3 regions of the Enterobacter cloacae complex sp. genome follow, and region 1 is predicted to be linked to each of the others. Evidence: predicted binding sites of a transcription regulator. Region 1 holds the regulator's gene; each other region holds the start of a gene.

Evidence for each region. Region 1 encodes Fur, which represses iron uptake genes when iron is present. Its sites were predicted from a motif close to ATAATAATGAGAACNACTATCAA; they were not measured.
Region 2: the regulator Fur is predicted to act here: its motif matches at 2,961-2,983, upstream of DBR02_RS22220 (TonB-dependent siderophore receptor).
Region 3: the regulator Fur is predicted to act here: its motif matches at 1,953-1,975, upstream of efeU (iron uptake transporter permease EfeU).

The regions. Positions count from the first base shown of each region.
Region 1 covers NZ_LT991957.1:3,448,664-3,453,585, reverse strand. The annotation lists gene seqA (replication initiation negative regulator SeqA) at 1-58, opposite strand, end outside; gene ybfF (esterase) at 242-1,015, shown strand; gene ybfE (LexA regulated protein) at 1,144-1,431, shown strand; gene fldA (flavodoxin FldA) at 1,587-2,117, shown strand; gene fur (ferric iron uptake transcriptional regulator) at 2,409-2,855, shown strand; gene chiQ (ChiQ/YbfN family lipoprotein) at 2,948-3,274, opposite strand; gene chiP (chitoporin ChiP) at 3,322-4,719, opposite strand.
Region 2 covers NZ_LT991957.1:4,527,009-4,531,930, forward strand. The annotation lists gene DBR02_RS22195 (hypothetical protein) at 213-494, shown strand; gene ompW (outer membrane protein OmpW) at 534-1,166, opposite strand; partial or broken gene DBR02_RS22205 (YkgJ family cysteine cluster protein) at 1,442-1,522, shown strand; gene DBR02_RS22210 (YciC family protein) at 1,548-2,291, shown strand; gene DBR02_RS22215 (septation protein A) at 2,305-2,844, shown strand; gene DBR02_RS22220 (TonB-dependent siderophore receptor) at 3,024-4,922, shown strand, end outside.
Region 3 covers NZ_LT991957.1:3,802,666-3,807,587, reverse strand. The annotation lists gene efeO (iron uptake system protein EfeO) at 1-1,029, opposite strand, end outside; gene efeU (iron uptake transporter permease EfeU) at 1,070-1,903, opposite strand; gene DBR02_RS18685 (NupC/NupG family nucleoside CNT transporter) at 2,154-3,338, shown strand; gene DBR02_RS18680 (DUF3574 domain-containing protein) at 3,409-3,828, opposite strand; gene putP (sodium/proline symporter PutP) at 3,899-4,922, opposite strand, start outside.

The DNA.
Region 1 (4,922 bases):
GCCGCGTCTGGCTGGCAATATACTGATAGAGTTCGTCATCAACTTCGATTGTTTTCATCTTAATCCAGTGCGATATCTTATCTGAATACAAGTCGTTGAGATTATAGGTTCAAATCCCAACAGCGGATAGCGTCAAACCAGGTTGGCGGCAAAAGTCAGATTAAACTGGATCCTTGCCCCCGGGCGGCAGAATGGTCAACATGATACCCTAACCTGACAAACCTAAAAAAAGAACTTTGCCATGAAATTGAATACCCGAGCGCAAACTGCACAATCGCCGAACAATAATTCTCCCATCGTACTGGTTCACGGCCTGTTTGGTAGCCTGGATAACCTGGGCGTGCTGGCGCGCGATTTAGTGACCGATCATGAGATCCTTCAGGTTGACATGCGAAATCACGGTCTTTCCGGGCGCTCGGAAACGATGACCTACGCGGCCATGGCGCAGGATCTGCTTGATACACTCGATGCGAATAATATTCAGAAAGCGACGCTCATCGGGCATTCAATGGGCGGTAAAGCGGTGATGGCGCTCACCGCGCTGGCCCCCGAGCGGATTTCCGGGCTGGTGGTCATTGACGTTGCGCCCGTCAATTACGACGTTCGCCGTCACGATGAGATTTTCGCTGCCATCAACGCCGTGACGGCGTCAGGCGTCTCCACACGCCAGCAGGCGGCTGCCGTTATGCGCGAGCATCTCGATGAAGAAGGCGTGGTGCAGTTTCTGCTGAAATCATTTGTCGACGGACAATGGCGCTTTAACGTTCCGGTCCTGTGGGATCAGTATTCGCATATTGTGGGCTGGGAAACCGTCCCCGCCTGGCCGCACCCTACCCTCTTCATTCGTGGCGGCAACTCTCCTTACGTTACTGATGCGTACCGTGACGCGCTGCTGGCGCAATTCCCGCAGGCACGCGCTCACGTCATTGCCGGTGCCGGGCACTGGGTACATGCAGAAAAACCTGACGCCGTCCTGCGCGCCATTCGCCGCTATCTCACTGATACCGCGAATTGATTAAAAAGCCAGCGACCGGAAGACGACGGGCTTCCAGTCGTTGGCGTGTGGATTTGGGTGATGTATGATGGCGCGCTTATCGCCCGGGCATTAGCAGGGCGGCGTGTATCCCCCGAAGTCTCAGAATCATGGCCAAAGAACAAACGGACCGTACGACACTAGATCTGTTCGCGAATGAGCGTCGACCGGGACGACCGAAAACGAATCCGCTTTCGCGCGATGAACAGCTGCGTATCAATAAACGCAACCAGCTTAAACGCGATAAAAATCGTGGGCTTAAGCGTGTCGAACTGAAGCTGAATGCCGATGCCGTCGATGCGCTTAACGCGTTAGCTGACGCGCGCAACATAAGCCGCAGCGAACTGATCGAAGAGATGCTGATCGCCCAGCTTGAGACGTTACGCGGCAAGGCGTGAGTCAGAAAATCCTCAATATTACCTTTTTCATGTAGCACAGAGTGCAGTCCTGCGTGATAGCTGTTTCCGCAGGGTTGTCTGTTCTGCTATTATTGCCCTTATCCGTGGACAATTTGCGCCACCATACCATTAAGTTTCAAGAGGTTATTTTACTCATGGCAATCATCGGCATTTTCTTTGGCAGTGATACCGGCAATACTGAAAATATCGCAAAAAACATTCAAAAACAGCTCGGTAAAGACGTTGCTGATGTGCATGACATCGCCAAGAGCAGCAAAGAAGATCTCGAGGGCTATGACATCCTGCTGCTGGGCATCCCGACCTGGTACTACGGTGAAGCCCAGTGTGACTGGGACGATTTCTTCCCGACGCTGGAAGAAGTTGACTTCAACGGCAAGCTGGTTGCCCTGTTCGGCTGCGGCGATCAGGAAGATTATGCGGAGTATTTCTGTGATGCGCTGGGCACCATTCGCGACATCATTGAGCCACGCGGCGCGGCGATCGTCGGTCACTGGCCAACGGCGGGCTATCACTTCGAGGCTTCTAAAGGTCTGGCAGATGACGAGCACTTCGTTGGCCTGGCCATTGACGAAGACCGCCAGCCAGAGCTGACCGCTGAGCGCGTAGAGAAATGGGTTAAGCAGGTTCGCGAAGAGTTGAACTTGGACGATATCCTTAACGCCTGATATCCCTGCGGCGCAGCTCCGGTTGCGCCCGTTTTCCAGGTAAAACCGATTAAATTAATTGCTACAAACTTTTAACTTTTTCGCTCAGACCTGTACAATATCCCCCTGGTAAAAAGTGGGTGCCATCGAACAAGTTTATTGGTGATACCACGTTTTTATAAGCATACTTTGCTTGAGACTTGCAGTTTTCATTTAGGCATGGCAGTTCTATAATGAGACGCATTATCCCAAGTGCATTTTCTGTCACTTCTTCTTTTGAAGTGAATCGTTTAGCAACAGGACAGATTCCGCATGACTGACAACAATACCGCATTAAAGAAAGCTGGCCTGAAAGTAACGCTTCCTCGGTTAAAAATCCTTGAAGTGCTTCAGGGGCCAGACAATCACCATGTCAGTGCGGAAGACCTTTACAAGCGTCTTATCGATATGGGTGAAGAGATTGGGCTGGCAACCGTCTATCGTGTGCTGAACCAGTTTGACGACGCGGGCATTGTTACTCGTCATAATTTCGAAGGCGGCAAGTCCGTGTTCGAACTGACTCAGCAGCACCACCACGATCACCTGATCTGCCTCGACTGTGGCAAGGTCATTGAATTTAGCGATGATTCCATTGAATCACGCCAGCGTGAAATCGCCGCCCGTCATGGCATCCGCCTGACTAACCACAGCCTGTACCTGTATGGTCACTGCGCTGAAGGGGATTGCCGCGAAAATGAACATGCGCACGACGCAAAATAAGTGAGTGTTCATACTCTGAGCCAGCCGTGAGGTTGGCTTTTTTTTTGCCTGAAAAAAGCCCGGTGACACTGCGCCACCGGGCGTAAAGCAACTTATTTATTGTTATTGCGTATCTCGTTCCAGATCTTATCGCAACGCTTCGCCACTTCCTGATCGTTACCGGTTTTACGCGCCTGAATGCAGGCCTGGTAATCCATCACGCGAACGTTTTCCTGCGTGGCGAATTGCTCATGGGCTTTGTCTTTTTTCAGCACGTTCAGCACGCTTTGACAGGCCTCAATCTTCTCAGGAGAACCCTGTGCGGTATTGATGCACGCGCTGTAGGCCTCTTTCAGACGGGAGTCCTCTTTCGGCGCCTGATCCTGCACGCATGCCACCAGCCCGAAGGCCAGCAACGCAACGATTACCCTTTTATTCATCATGTTCAGTCTCCATAACGGCGGGACACCGCCCGCCGCAGCATTCATCAGAAGATGGTAAATGGCGCAATGACCATGAATTTCACGTCACGTTCATCCTGGAAGATGTTGCCGTAGCCGCCCGCGTAGCTCGGGATATCGGAGTGGTTGTCATACTGGGTGAAGTGCAGTTTGAACATCGTGCCTTTCGCACGGCCCTCCTGAAGGGTGTAAATCGCATCCAGGCTGTATGAAGACTCTTTCAGACGGTAGTTTGGATCGTAGTACGCGTCTGGCGTTGCCATATCCCCGGGCTTCGCATCCCAGGCGTACGCGTAGGATGCTCCCACTGCCCATCCGGGCAGGTTCCAGTTTTTCAGGTCATACATTGCGCCGAAGAAGACCGCCTTTTCGCCGTCGGCGTTAAAGTCAGAGCGGTTATCCCACCAGATATCCAGACGACCGTTAGAGGAGGCGTAGGTAGGCGTCATACGTTGCAGGAAGTAACCCTGCTGCCCTTCGGCCTTAACCCACGTCCCTTCCAGGCGTAAATCAACCTGGCCGACCTTGTAGCCGAAGGTCAGCGCCTGCAACCATGCGGTACCGTCATAGATATCATTTACGCTGCCATCGCTGACCTTATCGCGCGTGCCGTAGAACTGATAGCTGGTACTCAGCGGGCTACCTGCGATATCAAATTTATAGCTGGCCTTAGCAAAGTACTGATCGATATAGCCTTCAGCCTGACCGAACGCCGCTTCCAGCACCAGATCGTTTTTAAAGTCATACTTCGCGCCAAGAGAGTGGAGATACTCGACTTTGGTTTTTTTATCGTTCTGGTAGAACTTGTCCATCTCAATGTGCCACGGCGCTTTGTACTCGTTGGTCCACATATAGGAGAAGCTCAACGCCCCCGCATCGCCGTAGTCAAAATTAGCGCCGGCTTCCGCCCCCTGATAGGTACCTGGCATAAAGCTCCAGTGCGGCGCTAACAGCGTTTGTCCTGTTGGCTGGATATACCCCCCGCGCGCCCAGACCGGACCATATTTGAATTTTGCCGCCGCTTTATAGAGGCTGATACCGCTTTTATCGCCGGACCAGTCTTCGTCGTAGGCTTTATTGCTGGAGGAGAACGCAATTTCGTTCGGGTGGCCGCTGTCGCCATTTTCGGCCATTTCAATTGCGGTGAAAGCAGCAATATCAATCCCGAACATATCGGCGGCATATCCCGACTGGAAATCCAGGTTGGCGTTCCAGGTCGAGTGAGAAAGGTTGGTTTTGTATTTATTTTCAGTGACGTCTTTACGGTCACGCTCACGCTGCCAGTAATAAATACCGCCCGTGAGGGTGGAATCTTCAATGAAGCCTGCTGCTTTTGCCTCTGGCGCAATCACCAGGCCCGACATTGCTGTCACACCGGCGATAGCCAGCGCCAGCGCACTACGTTTGCCACTGAACGTACGCATAGATTATTCCTCTTTGACGAATTAAAACGCCTTAAACGGCGAAAAACAGAAAAGACCAAAAGGTCAGGGGTAGTCAGAAATACCCTCGAATTAACTACCGTCTTTAGGTTATTTTTCGCGGCGCGAATTATCAATGCTTTTAATCAGGCAAAAGTCAGGATTATGACGAAGAGCACATATTTCGTAGTGATTTGTAACAATTA
Region 2 (4,922 bases), 1.1 Mb from region 1:
GGTTTTACAGGGATATATCGTCCCCGCGAGAACAAAAGGCGAGGAAGTCTTAACATAGGCTTTTGAAACTTAACTCTTATTGATCCACAGCAACAGGAAAGATTTACACTTAAGTAAAATCTTACGTCTGGTTTGAGTAGGGTTTTGACGCGTTGATGTTTTTTAGATGTTTTGGATTTTTGCTTGTTTTTATCTCGTTTCACGCTTCGTCTTTGAATTTCTCATCGACGTTTTTGCGGCTGAACTGCCCGGAACGCGGCCTGGTCGAAATTATTCTGCACGTCTACGACCACACCCAGGAAAAGTGGCCCGGGCATTTTGAAACCGGCGCTGGCCATAAACGTGTCGGCGATACCGAAATTATTCCCTTTGCAAACGGGGATGTTCTGTTCCACTCCATTTCACGCGATGCGTTCAGCTACCTGTATGATGGCGAATCGACGCTCAGGCACTGCATGAAGCTGGACGAACGCCCCGTTTATCCGTCCTTTTGACGCCCGGCACTGGCCGCTGTGCGGCCAGTTTTAACCGAATCAGAAACGGTAACCCGCAGAGAACATAAACACCCACGGATCCAGACGGGTACTGATACTCTGCTGCTCTCCGCCCGCCTTGAAGCGAACGTCGGTATCAATATCCATGTACCAGACCGAGGCGTTGATCAGCCAGTCGCGGTTGATCAGATAGTCCAGCCCCACCTGCCCCGCCACGCCCCAGGAGTCCTTCAGGCTGAGATCGGAAAGCCCGTTTGCTTTCCCGGTATCGTTAAATTTCTCGTCAAAGAAGGTGGTGTAGTTAACGCCCGCGCCAATATAGGGGCGCACCTTGCTGCTGGAATCCCCAAAGTACCATTGCGCCATCAGCGTTGGCGGCAAATGGTGCACCGTGGCAATGTCTCCGGTCGGTCCCAAACCGACGCGGTGACGAAACGGCGTGGCGGCAAGAAGCTCAACGCCCACGTTATCCGTTGCCATATAGGTAAAGGTCAAGCCTAGCTGAGTATTATTGCTGACGTTGAAACCGCCCATCCCCAGTACGCTGTCTGAGCCTTCCGTTGGGCGCACCGTTGCCGAACCGGCACGAATAAAGAATTCACCTGCTTCATGCGCGTACGCGCCGCCAGAGAGACTGCTTAAGATAAGGGCTGCCACCGCTAATTTTTTCATATCCGCTCCATCGTTGTGGTTTTAATTGCGGAGGAGAATATACTCACAAAAGAGTAATAAGTGATCTAACACAGATCACATTAAAACCAGTAAGTTAACATTCATTGATCTAGGTTAATTTTTGGTGACGCCATATAAAGCAATAAGTTGTTACCACGTCAATTTCTGGCATTTCTCGGTTACAAAAATTTCTGCTTTTTCTCACTTGCGCTTGCAGTAGCGGTTGGACAATTTCTCGCTCTCACAGTCTGATTGGGTGGGTCCTTCTTTTGCAGCTTTACAAAGATATGCTTTTCCATACAAGCCTTGATGCTGCCACCAGCATCATATCCGGTGTACAATTGCCGGCTAATTAACACCTGCAATACTCAAGGAGAGTGCATGTCTATCACGGCGAAGTCTGTCTACCGTGACACGGGAAATTTTTTCCGCAATCAGTTCATTACCTTTTTACTGATCGCGTTGTTGTGCGCCTTTATTACGGTGGTGCTGGGTCATGCGTTCTCACCCAGTGATGAACAGATTGCCACGCTGAGCCAGGGGGATCATCTTGCAGGCAGCGCGGGGTTGTTTGACCTTGTGCAGAATATGACGCCAGAACAACAGCAAATCTTGCTGCGCGCCTCTGCGGCATCGACCTTCTCGGGCCTGATTGGCAATGCCATTCTGGCCGGAGGCGTGCTGATGATGATCCAGCTGGTGTCTGCCGGGCAACGCGTCAGCGCGTTACGTGCAATCGGCGCCAGCGCGCCGGTGCTGCCAAAGCTGTTTATCCTCATCTTCCTGACCACACTGCTGGTCCAGATGGGGATAATGCTGGTTGTCGTTCCTGGCGTGTTGCTGGCTATCGTTCTTTCATTCGCGCCAGTCATGGTGGTGCAGGACAAAATGGGCATTTTCACCGCCATGCGTAGCAGCATCAGGCTCGCGTGGGCAAATATGCGACTGGTCGCGCCGGCCGTTATCAGCTGGTTACTGGCCAAAACGCTGCTACTGCTGTTTGCGCCGAATTTTGCGGTGTTAACGCCAAACGTCGGTGCGGTTGTCGCCAATACGTTGAGCAACCTGATTTCAGCCGTGCTGCTGGTCTATTTGTTCCGCCTGTACATGTTAATTCGTCAGTAACCGGGATCGCAGAATGAAGCAGTTTCTTGATTTTTTACCGCTGATCGTATTTTTCGCTTTTTATAAGCTGTACGACATTTATGCCGGCACGCTGGCGCTGATTGTGGCCACGGCTGTGGTGCTGATTTATAGCTGGGTTCGCTACCGCAAGGTTGAGAAGATGGCACTCATCACCTTCCTGATGGTGGCGGTGTTTGGCGGCCTGACGCTGTTCTTCCACAATGATGAATTCATTAAATGGAAGGTCACGGTGATTTATGGCCTGTTTGCGGGCGCGCTGCTCATCAGCCAGTGGGTGATGAAAAAGCCGCTGATCCAGCGCATGCTGGGCAAAGAGCTGACGCTGCCTCAGGCAGTCTGGGGGCGTCTGAACCTGGCCTGGGCGCTGTTCTTTATCCTGTGCGGTCTTGCCAATATCTACATCGCTTTCTGGCTGCCGCAGAATATCTGGGTCAACTTCAAGGTATTTGGCCTGACGGCCCTGACGCTCGTGTTTACGCTGCTAAGCGGCGTGTACATCTACCGGCACATGCCGCAGGACGATAAGCAGTAACCTTACGGGCCAGATCGCAATGCGATCTGGCCTTTTTTCACTTTCCTTTCACATTCCGCCCCACTTCTTCAAAAATGACTGAATCATGAAGATTTTATGGAGATTGCCCCCTTCTCATTGTAATGAGAATCACTATCATTAATATTCGTCATCGCATTTTAACAAATGGAAATGAGTTGATGAAAAGCATAATAAGATTTGCCCCCGCTTCACTTACGTTGGCCATCCTTGCGGCACTGGGCCAGGGCGCGCACGCAGCAGAAGAGACTCTCGACGACGGTGAAACCATGGTGGTTCAGGCGACGGCTGAAGAGGCGCTGAAGCAGCAGCCTGGCGTCTCGGTTATTACGGCGAAGGACATCGAAAAGGACCCGCCGGTAAACGATCTTTCTGAAATCATTCGTAAAATGCCCGGGGTAAACCTCACCGGTAACAGCGCGACGGGCAGCCGCGGCAACAACCGCCAGATCGATATTCGCGGTATGGGGCCGGAAAATACCCTGATCCTGATTGACGGCGTGCCGGTGACGTCCCGTAACTCGGTGCGCTACAGCTGGCGCGGCGAGCGCGACACCCGCGGGGACACCAATTGGGTTCCGCCAGAAATGGTCGAGCGCATTGAAGTGCTCCGCGGGCCTGCCGCCGCTCGCTATGGCTCCGGGGCTGCCGGTGGCGTCGTCAACATCATTACCAAACGCCCGACCAACGACTGGCACGGCTCGCTCTCGCTCTACACCAACCAGCCTGAAAATGATAAAGAGGGAGCGACAAAACGCGCTAACTTCGATCTGAGCGGTCCTCTCGCAGGCGATGCGTTAACGATGCGCCTTTACGGGAACATCAACAAAACCGACGCGGACGCCGAGGATATTAACACCGCGCAAAACGGCTCTTACGCCGCCGGACGCGAAGGCGTACGAAACAAAGACATCAACGCCCTTCTCTCCTGGAAACTCACGCCGCAGCAAATTATCGACTTCGACTACAGCTACAGCCGCCAGGGCAATATCTACGCGGGCGATACGCAGTACAGCAACGGCAACGTCAGCCCTGGTGGCCTGGTATCGTCCCTGTACGGTCACGAAACTAACCGTATGTACCGCCAGTCATACGGCATTACGCACAACGGCATCTGGGACTGGGGCCAGTCGAAGTTTGGCGTCTATTACGAGAAAACTAACAACACCCGCTTGCAGGAAGGGTCGACGGGCAGAGTTGAGGGTATGATCAACAGCGACAAGTACGACACCAGCCGGCTTGAGTCGTACCGTTCCACAGGCGAGCTGAACATTCCGCTGTTCTGGCTGGTGGACCAGACGCTGACCATCGGCGCAGAGTGGAACCGCGATGAGCTCAACGACCCGGCGTCAATGCAGGCGACGGACGTGTCGGGAGAAGTGATTAACGGCGTTTCCGGCACCGCTTCCGAGCGCAACAGCAAAAACAGCGCCGATCTCACCGGGATCTATCTTGAGGACAATATTGAAGCGCGTCAGGGGACCAACCTGATCCCGGGGATCCGCTTCGATTATCACAATAAATTTGGCAGCAACTGGAGCCCAAGCCTTAACGTTTCACAGGATTTAGGCGACATGTTCAAGGTGAAGGCGGGTATCGCTCGGGTATTTAAAGCGCCGAACCTGTATCAGTCCAGCGAAGGCTATCTGCTTTCCACCCGCGGGAACGGTTGTCCGAACAACATTTCCGAGGGAAGCTGCTACCTGTTAGGCAACCCGGATCTGGATCCGGAAATCAGCGTGAACAAAGAGATCGGCCTGGCCTTTGCCCTGGAAGGCTACGAGGCTGGAATTACCTGGTTCCGCAACGATTACAAAAACAAGATCGTTTCAGGAACGGACGTGCTGGGGCAGACAAGCAACGACGTAAATATCCTGCAATGGGAGAACGGCGGCAAAGCCGTTGTTGAAGGGCTGGAAGGCAACCTCACCGTGCCGGTTATTCGCGATACGCTGACCTGGCGTACCAATGCGACGTATATGATCCAGTCTGAAAGTAAAGACACCGGCAACCCGCTGTCTATCATCCCCAAATACACCGTCAACACCATGCTGGACTGG
Region 3 (4,922 bases), 350 kb from region 1:
GTAGGTTTCGAACCCGTCTTTGGTGCGGTACTTCGCCAGGATGGTATCGACCTTTTTGAAGTTGGCATCCACTTTCGCCAGCAGCTCGCCGTTCTCTTTTTGCAGCTGAGGCCGCAGCAGATCGACAATTTTCTGCGCGCCGTCAACGTTCGCCTGGAAGTCCCACAGGTCGGTGTGGCTGTAGCGATCTTCCTCACCGCTGATTTTGCTTGCGGCCACTTCTTCAATCAGGCCCGCCGCGCCGCCCACCACTTTCGACGGCGGGAAGGCCAGCTCGCTGATGCGCTTTTGCAGCTCCAGCACGTCGGTGTTCAGCTGAGCGGCATATTTCTCCATTCCTTTGGTGGAATTATCGCCAAACAGCGCTTTTTCCAGACGGTGGAAGCCGGTGAATTTCGGATCGGCGGCCTTCTGCTCGTAGTCGTCTTCGCGGGCATCAATGCTGCCGTCGAGATCGGAGAACAGCTCGGCAATCGGCTCGATGCGCTCGTAGTGCTGACGGGTAGGTGCATACAGCGATTTCGCTTTTTCGATATCGCCCGCTTTCACCGCGTCGGTAAAGGCTTGGGTGCCCGCCACCAGGTCCGCCGTCTCTTTAGTGACGTAGGCTTTATAGGCGGTAATGGCGTCGCCAAGGCTTAACAGCGCCGTGCCTTTGGCCGCGTCTGCCGTCGCTGCGCCTTTGACGATCAGCTTACCTTTCGGGTTCGTCAGCAGGCCGCAGGTCATATCATATTCGCCCGGCTGTAGATTGGCGGTCATCTTCTGGCTGAAGCCCGGCGCGATATTTTCGCGCTCTTCCACCACCATCACGCCTTTCAGGATCTCCCACTCCAGCGCCTTCTGGCTGTGGTTCTGAATAATAAACTGGGTTTTACCGCTGTTAACCGTGATGGTCATCGGCTCGCACTGTTTATCGTTGACGGTGACTTTTACCTGCGGGATATCTGCTGCCTGAGCGGCGAAGGCAGACACGAACAGCGCGGCAATGCCTGCGCCTGACGCACTACGACGGAACTGACTGGTCATGACTCTTCCCTTAAAAAGTATGTTGTAACTAATACAGCACTTACGGCGCAACGCGCGACGCCTGCGAGCCGGTACGCGGCGGCATAGCGAACAGGATCAGCGCCGGAACCAGATAGATAAAGTACACTGCCACTTCGCTGACGGTCGGCGTTTCCTGGTAGCCGAAGATCCCTTCAAGCAGGGTGCCGGTCAGCGAATGGGTGGACAGAACGTTACTGAGATCGAACGCCACGTCCTGGAAATGATTCCACAGGCCCGCCTCGTGGAAGGCGCGGATCGCCCCTGCCGCCAGGCCCGCGGCCACCAGCAGAATAAACAGGCTGGTCCACTTGAAGAACGCGCCCAGGTTAAGCCGAATGCCGCCCCAGTAGAGCAGGAAGCCAAGCACAACCGCCGTGACCAGCCCGAGCATCGCGCCCAACGGCGGCCAGATGCCCACGTCCTGCTGAAACGCCGCGAGCAGGAAGAAAACGGACTCCAGACCCTCACGCGCCACGGCGAAAAAGACCATCAGGATCAGCGCCCAGCCGTGGTGGTTGCCTTTTTGTAGGGCGTTATCCACCGCCTGCTCCAGCTGCACCTTCACGTTACGGGAGACTTTGCGCATCCAGAACACCATCCAGGTGAGGATCACCACGGCTATTACGGCAACAATGCCTTCAAAAAGCTCTTGTTCTTTCTGAGGAAATTCACCGGTGGTTTCGTTGATAAGAATACCCAGCCCCAGGCACAGCGCTGCGGCAAGGAAAACGCCAACCCACATCACGCCGATCCAGCGACCGCGCTGGGTACGCTTCAGATAACTGGCGATAAGGCTCACGATCAGGGCCGCTTCAAGGCCTTCACGTAACATAATGAGAAAAGGAACAAACATGCCGACACCTTAAATGTTTATCGCGGTCAACTGATGCAAAGAAACGTAAATTCTAGTGATAGTGATTATCATTACGGCACAAAGAAAAACAAGCGAAATATGTGGAGTTTTGATGACCAGATGTAAACGCATTGCGGAGTAATAATTGCCTGAGCAACCGTTACGTTTATAAGGTATAAAAAATTGCCCATTTACGGTTAACCGGGGCTGTGGCTAAATGTCCGCCTCGAAAACCAACTGAAAATAACCCATGTTTAAAATTGTTCATTTCCTGCTGGCGCTGGTGATTATTCTTGCGCTTGCCTGGCTGGTGAGTTTCGACCGCCGAAAAATTCGTATTCGTTTCGTCTTGCAGCTGATCGTGATTGAAATCGTGCTGGCATTCTTTTTTTTGCATGCGCAAAGCGGCCTGTTCATTATTAAATATGTCTCAGGTTTCTTTGAGTCTCTGCTTAAATTCGCTGCCGAAGGGACGAATTTTGTCTTTGGCGGGATGGGTGAAAAAGGGCTGGCGTTCATTTTCCTGGGTGTACTCTGCCCCATTATTTTTATCTCGGCACTGATTGGTATTCTTCAGCACTGGCGCATTCTGCCGATTTTTATTCGCGTTATCGGAACGCTCCTTTCAAAGCTCAACGGCATGGGCAAGCTGGAATCCTTCAACGCGGTGAGCTCGCTGATCCTCGGTCAGTCTGAAAACTTCATTGCGTATAAGGGCGTGCTGGGCGATCTCTCCTCGCGTCGCCTGTTTACGATGGCCGCAACGGCGATGTCGACGGTTTCGCTGTCGATTGTTGGCGCCTACATGACCATGCTCGACGCCAAATTTGTCGTCGCGGCGCTGATCCTGAACATGTTCAGCACCTTTATTATTCTTTCGGTCATTAACCCGGCCCGCCCGGAAGCCGAACCCGATATCAAACTGGAAAAGCTGCATGAATCCCAGAGCTTCTTTGAAATGCTGGGCGAATATATTCTGGCGGGCTTTAAGGTGGCGATGATTATTCTGGCGATGCTGATTGGCTTTATCGCTCTTATTAGCGCCGTTAATGCCCTTTTCTCCAGCGTATTTGGCATGAGCTTCCAGCAGATCCTGGGTTACGTATTTTATCCGCTGGCGTGGCTTATCGGTATTCCGCTGAGCGATGCCTTAAACGCGGGGAGTATTATGGCAACGAAACTGGTGGCGAATGAATTTGTGGCGATGATTGAGCTGCAAAAAATAGCCCATCAAATGTCCCCGCGCGGTCTGGGTATTTTGTCCGTGTTCCTGGTGTCTTTTGCTAACTTCGCCTCGATTGGCATTGTAGCGGGGGCAATAAAAGGCCTGAACGAGCAGCAGGGTAACGTGGTGTCGCGGTTTGGTCTGCGCCTGGTATACGGTGCGACGCTGGTGAGCCTGCTGTCGGCGAGCTTTGCGGGGTTGGTGCTCTGATGCAATGCCGGGTGGCGCTTCGCTTACCCGGCCTACAAAACAACAACGGCGGGAATTCCCGCCGTTTTCATTAAAACTGCACGCACACCGGCTGGTCGACCCGCATCACCGATTCCTGCGCGAAACGAGACTTATAGATCCCGCGCAACGCTTCGATGTTCTTCTCGCTCTGCGCGTCTTTACCGTGGATCAGCATTAACGCTTTGCTGGGTTCACGCGCCACTTTTCCGTCGTTCCCCAGCCACTGCCCGCGGGCATCAACCACCGTTAAGCCATCGCGAAAACGCGGCGTCACGTCCTGGTCAACAAACTGCTGCCACTCGCTGCCGGTAATCTGCGCCCCTGCCGGGCGATTCAAGCCAAAATAGAGCGTGGTCTGCTGCATCTGGTTATCCGCTTTGCAGGTCTCCACCGCCGCATGCTGCGTGGGAGCGTTACACCCCGCCAGCAGCAGTAATGCTGCCATCATCAACCCTGTTTTAATCATCATTTATCATCTCGAACGGGTGAACGGTCTGTCCCCTCTCCCCTTTGGGGAGAGGGTCAGGGTGAGGGGAAAATTACTCAGCCTGAAGCTTCGTTGGCGGTGCAGAGTGATAGTGCGCATCCGCTTCCGCAAAGCGTTTCTGCATAGAGGCAGACGGCGCTTTACCCAGCAGGCTGAACACCACGATACCGAGGCTGCCGAAGATGAAGCCCGGGATGATTTCGTACAGGCCCAGCCACGCGAACTGTTTCCAGACGATGACGGTCACCGCACCGATGATCATCCCCGCCAGCGCGCCGTTGCGGGTCATGCGTGACCACAGCACGGAGAACAGCACCACCGGACCAAACGCGGCGCCAAAGCCCGCCCAGGCGTAGCTTACCAGCCCCAGCACGCGGTTTTCCGGGTTGGCCGCCAGCGCAATGGCAATCAGCGCCACCAGCAGCACCATAAAGCGCCCTACCCACACCAGCTCTTTCTGGCTCGCGCCCTTACGCAGGAATGCTTTGTACAGGTCTTCCGTAATGGCGCTGGAGCACACCAGCAGCTGGCAGCTCAGGGTAGACATCACCGCCGCCAGGATCGCGGAGAGCAGGATACCGGCAATCCACGGGTTGAACAGGATCTGCGCCAGCTCGATGAACACGCGCTCGGCGTTCTGGTTCACCGCGCCCGCCTGCGCCGGGTTGTTGTTAAAGTACGCAATGCCGAAGAAGCCAACCGCGCACGCGCCCGCCAGACACAGGATCATCCACGTCATGCTGATGCGACGCGCGTGAACGATGGTGTGGTGAGAATCCGCCGCCATAAAGCGCGCCAGAATGTGCGGCTGACCGAAGTAGCCCAGGCCCCAGCCCATCAGGGAGACGATGGCCACGAAGTTCAGCCCTTTCAGCATATCGACGTTTTCGATGCTCTTCTGCTTGATCACTTCCAGCGATTCGCCAAAGCCACCGACGGTGAAAATGACAATCACCGGGGTCAGGATCAGGGCGAAAATCATCAGGCTCGCCTGCACGGTGTCGGTCCAGCTTACCGCCAGGAACCCGCCCACGAAGGTATAAAGGATGGTCGCCGCCGCACCGGCCCACAGCGCC